One region of the Pseudomonas asplenii genome, then DNA from elsewhere that is predicted to be linked to it. Evidence: predicted binding sites of a transcription regulator. Region 1 holds the regulator's gene; each other region holds the start of a gene.

Region 1 (2,203 bases):
ACCGACCTCACGTCGCATGAACCGCCCCCAATCGGCGCTGAGCGCCTTGGCTTCGTCGCTCAGGCCATTGACCCGAGGCGTCGCACTTTCCACCAGGTCCATGGTGCGATTGGCCGCCGCCTCGGTCAGCCTGACCACATAGGACAGGCGTTCGGTAGCATCGGTGATCTGCGAGACTTCCTCGGCTTGCGGCATCGTGGGATCAATCTGGAAATTGACGATCGCACTGTGCAACTCGCGGGTCAGCTTGCCGACTTCCAGATACAAGCCGCGGTCACGGGTCTGGTTCAGCTCATGGATCATTTGCACCGCGTCGCCGAAGCGGCCTTTTTCAAGGCTTTCAACAAGCTCGCGAGCATGTTTTTTCAGGGTCGATTCAAAATCGCCGAGAGAATATTCGTTGTGCTCCATAGCGCCCCCGTGGCGGACTTCATCAACCGATGCGTTCGAAGATTTTTTCGATCTTCTCTTTCAACGCCTGGGCCGTGAATGGTTTGACCACATAGCCGTTCACACCCGCCTGGGCAGCCTCGATGATCTGCTCGCGCTTGGCTTCGGCCGTGACCATCAGGACCGGCAGGTGCTTGAGCTTTTCGTCGGCACGGACATGGCGCAGCAGATCGATGCCGGTCATACCGGGCATGTTCCAGTCGGTGACCAGAAAATCGATGCTGCCACTATTGAGCACCGGGATAGCGGTAATGCCATCGTCGGCCTCGACAGTGTTGGTGAACCCGAGGTCACGCAACAGGTTTTTGATGATCCGCCGCATCGTTGAGAAGTCATCAACAATGAGGATTTTCATGTTCTTGTTCAATTCGACCTCCAAGCAGTCTTAAACGCGTCTCAGCACCTGGACGCGCTGTTAAATCAATTCGGCACAACACTCGACAAGGCTCTGTACCCTACTGCATGGAAACCCCCACCGGCCGAGTCGCCAATACACCGTCACACGCTGCATCGGTCTCATTCGCAGTGCCCCCCACACACTGCCTGTCAACGCGCTCGCCACTCCCCCAAACGCCCCCGCAAACGGGCTGCGCACTGGCTATGCAACTGGCTGACTCGCGATTCGCTGACCCCCAGCACCTCACCGATTTCCTTGAGGTTCAGTTCCTCGTCGTAGTACAGCGACAACACCAGCCGCTCACGCTCCGGCAAATTGGCAATCGCATCCGCCAGTGCGCTCTGGAAGCGTTCATCCTCCAGATCGCGCGACGGTTCAAGATGAGCACTCGCGCCATCCTCATGCAACCCTTCATGCTCGCCGTCCTGTAACAGGTCGTCGAAACTGAACAATCGGCTGCCCAAGGTATCGTTCAAAATCCCGTAATAATCATCGAGACTCAATTGGAGTTCGGCTGCAACTTCATGATCTTTAGCGTCACGACCGGTTTTCGCTTCAATTGAGCGAATTGCGTCACTGACCATGCGCGTATTGCGGTGAACCGAACGCGGTGCCCAGTCCCCCTTGCGCACCTCATCGAGCATCGCCCCACGGATACGGATACCGGCATAAGTCTCGAAACTCGCGCCCTTGCCTGAATCGTATTTGGTCGAAACCTCGAGCAGGCCGATCATCCCCGCCTGGATCAGATCCTCGACCTGGACGCTGGCCGGCAGCCGCGCCAGCAGGTGATAAGCGATCCGCTTGACCAGGGGCGCGTAGCGCTCGATCAATTCATATTGGCTGTCACGCGACGACTTGGAATACATGCGATAGCCACTTGCAGTCATAGTACCGGTCCCGCACTCGTTTGAAGCACCAAACGTTCGACAAAGAATTCCAGATGTCCGCGTGGGTTGGCGGGCAACGGCCAAGTGTCGACCTTCTGCGCGATAGCCTTGAACGCCAGGGCACATTTCGAACGAGGGAACGCTTCGTAGACCGCACGCTGCTTTTGCACAGCCTTGCGAACGCATTCGTCGTACGGAACGGCACCTACGTATTGTAGAGCGACATCCAGGAAACGATCCGTGACCTTGGTCAATTTGGCAAACAGGTTGCGACCTTCCTGCGGGCTCTGGGCCATGTTGGCCAGCACGCGGAAACGATTCATGCCGTAATCGCGGTTGAGCAACTTGATCAGCGCATAGGCATCGGTGATCGAGGTGGGTTCGTCGCAGACCACCAGCAGCACTTCCTGGGCCGCGCGAACGAAACTGACGACCGAATCACCAATACCCGCAGCGGTATCGATAA
Region 2 (2,203 bases), 1.1 Mb from region 1:
GTTCAGCGCCAGCAGGTTGGTGCGCTCGGCAATCGAGTTGATCACTGCGACCACGTTTTCGATGGCCTGGCTGTCATGGGACACACGCCCGACGGATTCGGCGGCCTCATCGAGCACTTCGGCCAGGCGCTGCATATCGCTGGCGGTGGTTTGCACCACCTGCTTGCCGCTTTCTACCGCGTGGTCGGCGGCGTTGCTGGCCTGTGCGGCATTTTGCGCATAGGCGGCGATTTCATGCACCGTGGCCGCCATCTGGTTGACCGCCGTGGCCATGCGTTGGGTTTCCCCGGTTTGCAGGCGCATCTGTTCGCTGTTGCTGTCGGAGCTGGCCTGCAGTTGCGAGGACGAGCCGATCAGATCATGGGCCACGGCACGAACCTCGGTGATGGTTTCGGCCAGGTGACGGTTGCTGGTCTTCAGTGCGCCCATGACGCTGTTGGGGTGACGTGTTTCGATCACACCGTCGAGTTGGCCGTTGGCCAACTGACGGATCGCGTCGGCGACGACTTCCGGCTCGGCGCCAAGTGTCGACTTGAGGTTGCGGATGATCAGCACCGAGACCAGCACGCTGAGCAATACGGCGATGGTGGTGACCAGCAGCATCAGCGTGGCGAAGTGGCTGGCGGTGGTGCGTACTTCGGTCAGTTGCTTGCCGATCGAGGCTTCCTCCCAGTCGATCAGGGCATTGATGCGTTTGAGCCATTCCTTGTAGGCCGGGGAAATATCGGACAGCAGGAAGGCCTGGGCCTTGTCCATGTCGCCCTGTCGGCGCAGCTCGATCAAGCGGGCGGTGAGGGCCAGGGTGGTGCGCTCGGTGCTCTTGATGTCGTCCAGCAGACGACGTTCGGCGTCCGAAGCCCCCATTTTGGCGAAAATCGCGTCCATCGGTTGTGCCGAAGCCTGATAGTCGGCGTTCAACTTCTCGATATTGCCGAGGTGGTTCTGCAGGCCGGCATTGTCACGCACCAGCACTGCATCGCGGATGGCGATGGCACGGTCATGCACGCTGCCGCGAAAGTTGATTGCATAACGTTGTTTGACCGCGCTGTCGTCACTGACATCGGTCAACGTCGAGTCGATCAGGCCGACCCGATTGACCCCGATCAGGGTCACCAGGGTCAATAGCGAAAGCACCAGCCCAAAGCCCAGTCCAAGGCGTTTGGCGATTGTCAGAGAGCGGGGCATTTCAGGTTTCCTTAGCGTAAACGCAGGATTGATATCAGAGGGCCATTATTTTGGTGAAGTTGTAGCGTGTTACAAGGGGTAGAGCTCATTTGTTTTATTTATCGCCGCAATGGGATGAATATCTCGCTGTTGGCGGTAATGTCCTGTTCGAAGACGAGCGTCACAGGCAAGGCATGGTGTAAGCTCATGGGCCTTCCGCATTCGACCCTTAGCGAGCCCTATGCCGTTGCTCTTCAAACGCTCCCTGTTGCCCAAACTGCGCAGCTTCCCAATGACTGCCGATGCCTTGACCATCCTGCCTTCGGCCGCCGAGTTCCGGCGTTGTCTGCTGGAGCGGATTGCTGCGGCGCGGCAGCGCATCACCCTGGTGGCGCTGTATCTGCAGGAAGACGAGGCCGGGCAGGAAATCCTCGATGCCCTGCATGCGGCCAAGGCGGCCCGACCAGAGTTGGAGATCGTGGTGGTGGTCGACTGGCTGCGTGCCCAGCGCGGGTTGATCGGTGCGGCCAAGCAACCGGGCAACAGCGCCTGGTACCAGGCGCAGACCCGCGCTCATGACACCGAGGTACCGATCTACGGTGTACCGGTGCAGACCCGCGAGTTGTTCGGCGTGCTGCACCTCAAGGGCTTCATCATTGATGACTGCGTGATTTACAGCGGCGCGAGCCTGAATAACGTTTATCTGCACAAGTTCGACAAGTACCGTTTCGACCGTTACCACCTGTTGCACAACCAGGCCCTGGCCGATTCGATGCAAGGGCTGGTGCAAAAGGAGTTGCTGGCTTCCCATGCGGTCTGCCGCCTGGATCTGCCGAGCCTGCCGACCACCCGCAGCCTGCGTGGCGGTATCGGCGACCTGCGCAGCCGGCTGAAAAGCGCCCAGTACGATACCCGTGCCGGCGGCGAGCCGAGCTTCAATCTGTCGGTCAGCCCGTTGCTCGGCCTGGGCAAGAACAACCCGTTGAGTCGGGTGATCTGCGAACTGATCGGCGCCAGCCAACTGCAACTGACCCTCTGC
Region 3 (2,203 bases), 1.9 Mb from region 1:
GCTACCAGGGCAAACGCCTTGCGCAGGCGGGCCATTTCCTCATCCTTGCCGACGGTGATACGTATCCAGTTCGGCCAGTTTTCCCAGATTCGCGCCACGTGTACGCCCTGCTGCGCCAGGGCCTGAGCAATCGCCCTGGCCGGACGCCGCAGATCGACCATGAAGAAGTTGCCCTGGGCGGCGGTACAGGTGAATCCGCGATCGCGGAACCAGGCGATGCTCTCATCGCGGATCCGGGCGTTGGTCTGCTTGCGCTCCGCAAGCAGCGCACGATCCTCGAGGCTGGCAATCGCGCCGAGCAACGACGAGGTGGCAGCAACATTCTGCTCACCCAGCACGTTCAGCTTCTCCAGCAATGCGGGCTGGCCGACGGCATACCCCAGACGCGCGCCCGCCATGCCATAGATTTTGGAAAACGTGCGCAGCACCAGCAGGTCGGGGTGATCCTTGACCAGGGGCACGCAACTGGGCGCATCGCAATAATGGATGTACGCCTCATCGACCACCACCCGTGCACCGGCAGGTTTTTCTTTCAAGACGCGCTCGATCTGCGCCAGCGTCGTGAGCGTACCGGTCGGGTTATTCGGATTGCAGAGGTAGATCGCCCCCAGGTCAGGGTCCACCGCAAGCATCGCGCCAATGTCATGGGCATGCCCGCTATCGAGCGGTACTTCATGCACGACCGCCCCGTGTGCCTGGGCCGCCAGGCGCGGAACCTCGTACGACGGCGTCGCCATCACCAGGCTGCGGCTGCCGGTGAAGGCCACGACTGCCTGCTGCAACGCGACTTTGGAGCCGGCGTAGATCTCGATGTGTTCCTCGGGAATCGACAGTTGCCGCGCCAGCAGCGCCGCCAGTTGGTACTGGTACTTGTAGGGGTAGCGTCCGGACAGGGCGATGCCCTGTTCCATTGCCTGCCGCGCCGCCGCCGAAGGTCCCCAGGGACTCTCGTTGAAATTGAGATAGACCTCTCGGGAAGATGCCCTCGAGGCGCCGGGAACGGTCGCCGAAAATGCCCGTCCCGAATGACTCAACAACGGCAGTGCTGCCATCAGCCCCACCACCGAACGACGCGTCATAGCCACCATTTTCCCGATCTCCCTTGATCGCCAGCCCAGATGAATCCCGGGCTGCAGGTAAAAGTCTGTTCTCAAGGAAACGAAGCGGGAAAAGTAAGATTTATCAGTAATCGTGTACCGGAAAAACTACAGATGATGGCTTTTTGAAGCATCTCGTCCGACTGGCGTACACTTTCACACTCTTGGGCTAAAATTTTATCCGGTTCGCCCTAAACCTTTTCATAGAGTCGGCAGATAGCTTTGTATGGAAAAGGAGTCGTCGGAATGAGAAACAACCAGCCTGTTACGCAGCGTGAAGTCTCGCTAGGCCCGCAACAAAAGCTTATCTCGACGACAGACGCTCGAGGCATGATCACTTACTGTAATGACGCGTTTGTGGAGATCAGCGGCTTCGAGCGAGCCGATCTGATCGGAGCCCCACAGAATATTGTCCGTCATCCCGATGTCCCACCTGCCGTATTCGGGCATATGTGGAGTGCCCTCAAACAAGGGCGCCCCTGGATGGGGATCGTCAAGAACCGCTCCAAAAATGGCGACCACTACTGGGTCAACGCCTACGTGACGCCGGTATTCGAGGGCAATCAGGTGGTGGGCTACGAATCGGTTCGGGTCAAGCCGACGGCCGAGCAGGTTCAACGCGCCGAATCACTGTACCGGCGCCTCAGCCAGGGCAAGCCGGCCGTTCCGCGCCAGGACAGCTGGCTGCCGATGTTGCTCGATTACCTGCCGTACCTGGCGCTGGGCCTGGTGGCCACCACGAGTGGCCTGTTCCTCAGCGCACCGCTGGCGATCGCCGTGACAGTGGGCATCTCGCTGCCGATCGCGCTGCTGTCCTCACGCTGGCAACAGCAAGGAACCCTGCGGCTGTTGCAACTGGTTGAACCCTCCACCAGCGACTCGTTGCTGGCGAAAATGTACAGCGATGCGCGAGGCCCCCAAGGGCGCCTGGAAACTGCGCTGGTCAGCCAGAACTCCCGCCTGAAAACCTGCCTCACGCGCCTGCAGGACACCGCCGAGCAGGTCAGCGAACTGGCTGGGCAGTCCGACCTGCTGGCCACCGACAGTTCCAAGGGACTTGAACGCCAACGCCTGGAGACCGAACAGGTGTCCGCCGCGGTCAACCA
Region 4 (2,203 bases), 1.0 Mb from region 1:
GGCTGCTCTCGCCGATGACTTTCACCGCCGCCTCGGAGTGGTTTTGCAGGCGTTCGATCATCGCTTGGATCTCCGCCGTGGACTTCTGTGTCCGCTGGGCCAGCAGACGCACCTCATCGGCCACCACCGCGAAACCGCGCCCCTGTTCCCCGGCCCGTGCAGCCTCGATGGCGGCGTTCAGGGCTAGCAGGTTGGTCTGTTCGGCAATCGAGCGGATCACTTCGAGCACGCCGCCGATCTGCGTGCTTTCGGCGGACAGGGTGCGCATCACTTCGACCGCCTGGGCGATGGTGGCGGACAATTGGTCGATCTGCTGCAGGCTGTTGTCGATGTTCAACTGGCCTTGGCGGGCCTGGTTTTCGGCATCGCGTACCTCGCTGGCGGCCTGCTCGGCGTTCTTGGCGACATCCTGCACGCCATAGGTGACCTGGTTGATGGCCGTCGCGACCATTTCCATCTGCTGTGACTGCTGCTGGCTGCGTGCCTGGGCCTGCAGGGCGTTGCTGCCCAGGTCGCCGGAGGATTGGCCGAGTTCGCTGGCCGAGGCCTGCAACTGGCTGACCACGCCGCGCAGCTTGTTGGTGAACGCGTTGAAGTGGCGGGCCAGTTGCGTCACTTCGTCCTGGCCGTGGGTGTCGAGGGTGCGGGTCAGGTCGCTTTCGCCGCTGGCGATGTTGGCCATGGCCTGTACCGCTTCCTGCAACGGGCTGACGATACTGCGACCGATCAGCCACACCAGCACGGCCAGCAGCAGGGCGATGGCCGTGCCGATCAGCGAGGCGTCGCGAACCTGGTCGTAGAACTCGGCCTGCAGGTCATCGATATAGACGCCGGAACCGATGATCCAGCCCCATGGTTCGAACAGTTGCACATAGGAGGTCTTCTGTACCGGAGCGCTGGCCCCGGGTTTCGGCCAGCGATAGTTGATCATGCCGCCGCCCTTGGCCTTGGCGAGGGTCACCATTTCGTTGAACAGTGCGTAACCGTCCGGGTCCTTGACCCCGGACAGGTCCTGGCCTTCGAGCTTGGGATTGGCCGGATGCATGACCATCACGGGCCGAAGGTCATTGATCCAGAAATAATCGTTCTTGTCGTAGCGCAGGCCGCGTATCGCGCTCAGTGCCTGCTTCTGCGCGGCCTCGCGACCGAGGGTGCCGGCGGTTTCCAGGCCATGGTAGTAATCGAGGATACCGCTGGCGGTCTGGACCACGTGCTGGGTCTTCTGCGCCTTGGCCTGATAGAGGTCGTCGTGGATCTGCTTGAGCATCAACAGGCCCAGGGTCAGCAGAAGCGCCACCGCCAGAACCAGGATGAGCCACAAACGCCGGCTGATTGACACGCTGCGCAAGCTTTTCATAAACCACCATTCCCTTTTTTTGTTGTCGTACTGCCGCAAGCCCATACCAACAGGTTTTGCCGTCGCTGCCCAGCCTCCTGATGGCTACTATCGAGGCAGCGATAAACAGACATGTCTGATAGGATTTCGGCCCAATCTCGGAAAACCTGAGTTGATGTTTGATTTTTCAGGCATTTTCAGGTTTTACCGACGGTTGCAGGACAGACTTGCAAGCGTATCGCCAGAGCAGCGATTCGCGGTTTTCGATTTTTGTAGGGCCCCGCAGAAGCGGGCCTTGAGGGGGAGTGATGGATCTTTGGACCGCCGCCCAGGCGTTGATACTGGGTATTGTCGAGGGTTTGACGGAGTTCCTGCCGATTTCCAGTACCGGCCACCAGATCATTGTCGCGGATCTGCTCGGTTTTGGTGGTGAGCGGGCAATCGCCTTCAACATCATCATCCAACTGGCCGCGATCCTCGCGGTGGTCTGGGAGTTTCGCCAGAAGATCTTCAGCGTGGTCCGGGACTTGCCCAAGCAGCGCAGTGCCCAGCGTTTTACCGTCAACCTGTTGGTGGCGTTCATGCCGGCGGTGGTCCTCGGGGTGTTGTTCAAGGAGGTGATCGCCACCTACCTGTTCAACCCGATCACTGTCGCTTCGGCGCTGGTGGTGGGCGGGGTGATCATTCTCTGGGCCGAGCGTCGCGAGCATACGGTGCATGCTGAAACGGTCGATGAGATTCGCTGGCAGGACGCCTTGAAAGTCGGTTTTGCCCAGTGTCTGGCAATGATTCCGGGGACTTCCCGTTCGGGCGCGACGATCATCGGCGGCCTGCTGTTCGGCCTGTCGCGCAAGACCGCCACCGAGT

The links. The regulator FliA, encoded in region 1, starts transcription of late flagellar genes. The targets are predictions, from matches to a motif close to CTAAAGTTTNNNNNNNNNNNGCCGNTAA.
Region 2: the regulator FliA is predicted to act here: its motif matches at 1,370-1,397, upstream of BLU37_RS20710 (methyl-accepting chemotaxis protein).
Region 3: the regulator FliA is predicted to act here: its motif matches at 1,267-1,294, upstream of BLU37_RS23685 (methyl-accepting chemotaxis protein).
Region 4: the regulator FliA is predicted to act here: its motif matches at 1,481-1,508, upstream of BLU37_RS20380 (methyl-accepting chemotaxis protein).

What each region holds. Positions count from the first base shown of each region.
Region 1 covers NZ_LT629777.1:3,481,573-3,483,775, reverse strand. The annotation lists gene BLU37_RS16030 (protein phosphatase CheZ) at 1-411, opposite strand, end outside; gene BLU37_RS16025 (chemotaxis response regulator CheY) at 434-805, opposite strand; gene fliA (RNA polymerase sigma factor FliA) at 997-1,737, opposite strand; gene fleN (flagellar synthesis regulator FleN) at 1,734-2,203, opposite strand, start outside.
Region 2 covers NZ_LT629777.1:4,563,662-4,565,864, forward strand. The annotation lists gene BLU37_RS20710 (methyl-accepting chemotaxis protein) at 1-1,185, opposite strand, end outside; gene pssA (CDP-diacylglycerol--serine O-phosphatidyltransferase) at 1,406-2,203, shown strand, end outside.
Region 3 covers NZ_LT629777.1:5,341,612-5,343,814, forward strand. The annotation lists gene ptaA (pyoverdine biosynthesis transaminase PtaA) at 1-1,088, opposite strand, end outside; gene BLU37_RS23685 (methyl-accepting chemotaxis protein) at 1,344-2,203, shown strand, end outside.
Region 4 covers NZ_LT629777.1:4,497,734-4,499,936, forward strand. The annotation lists gene BLU37_RS20380 (methyl-accepting chemotaxis protein) at 1-1,357, opposite strand, end outside; gene BLU37_RS20385 (undecaprenyl-diphosphate phosphatase) at 1,645-2,203, shown strand, end outside.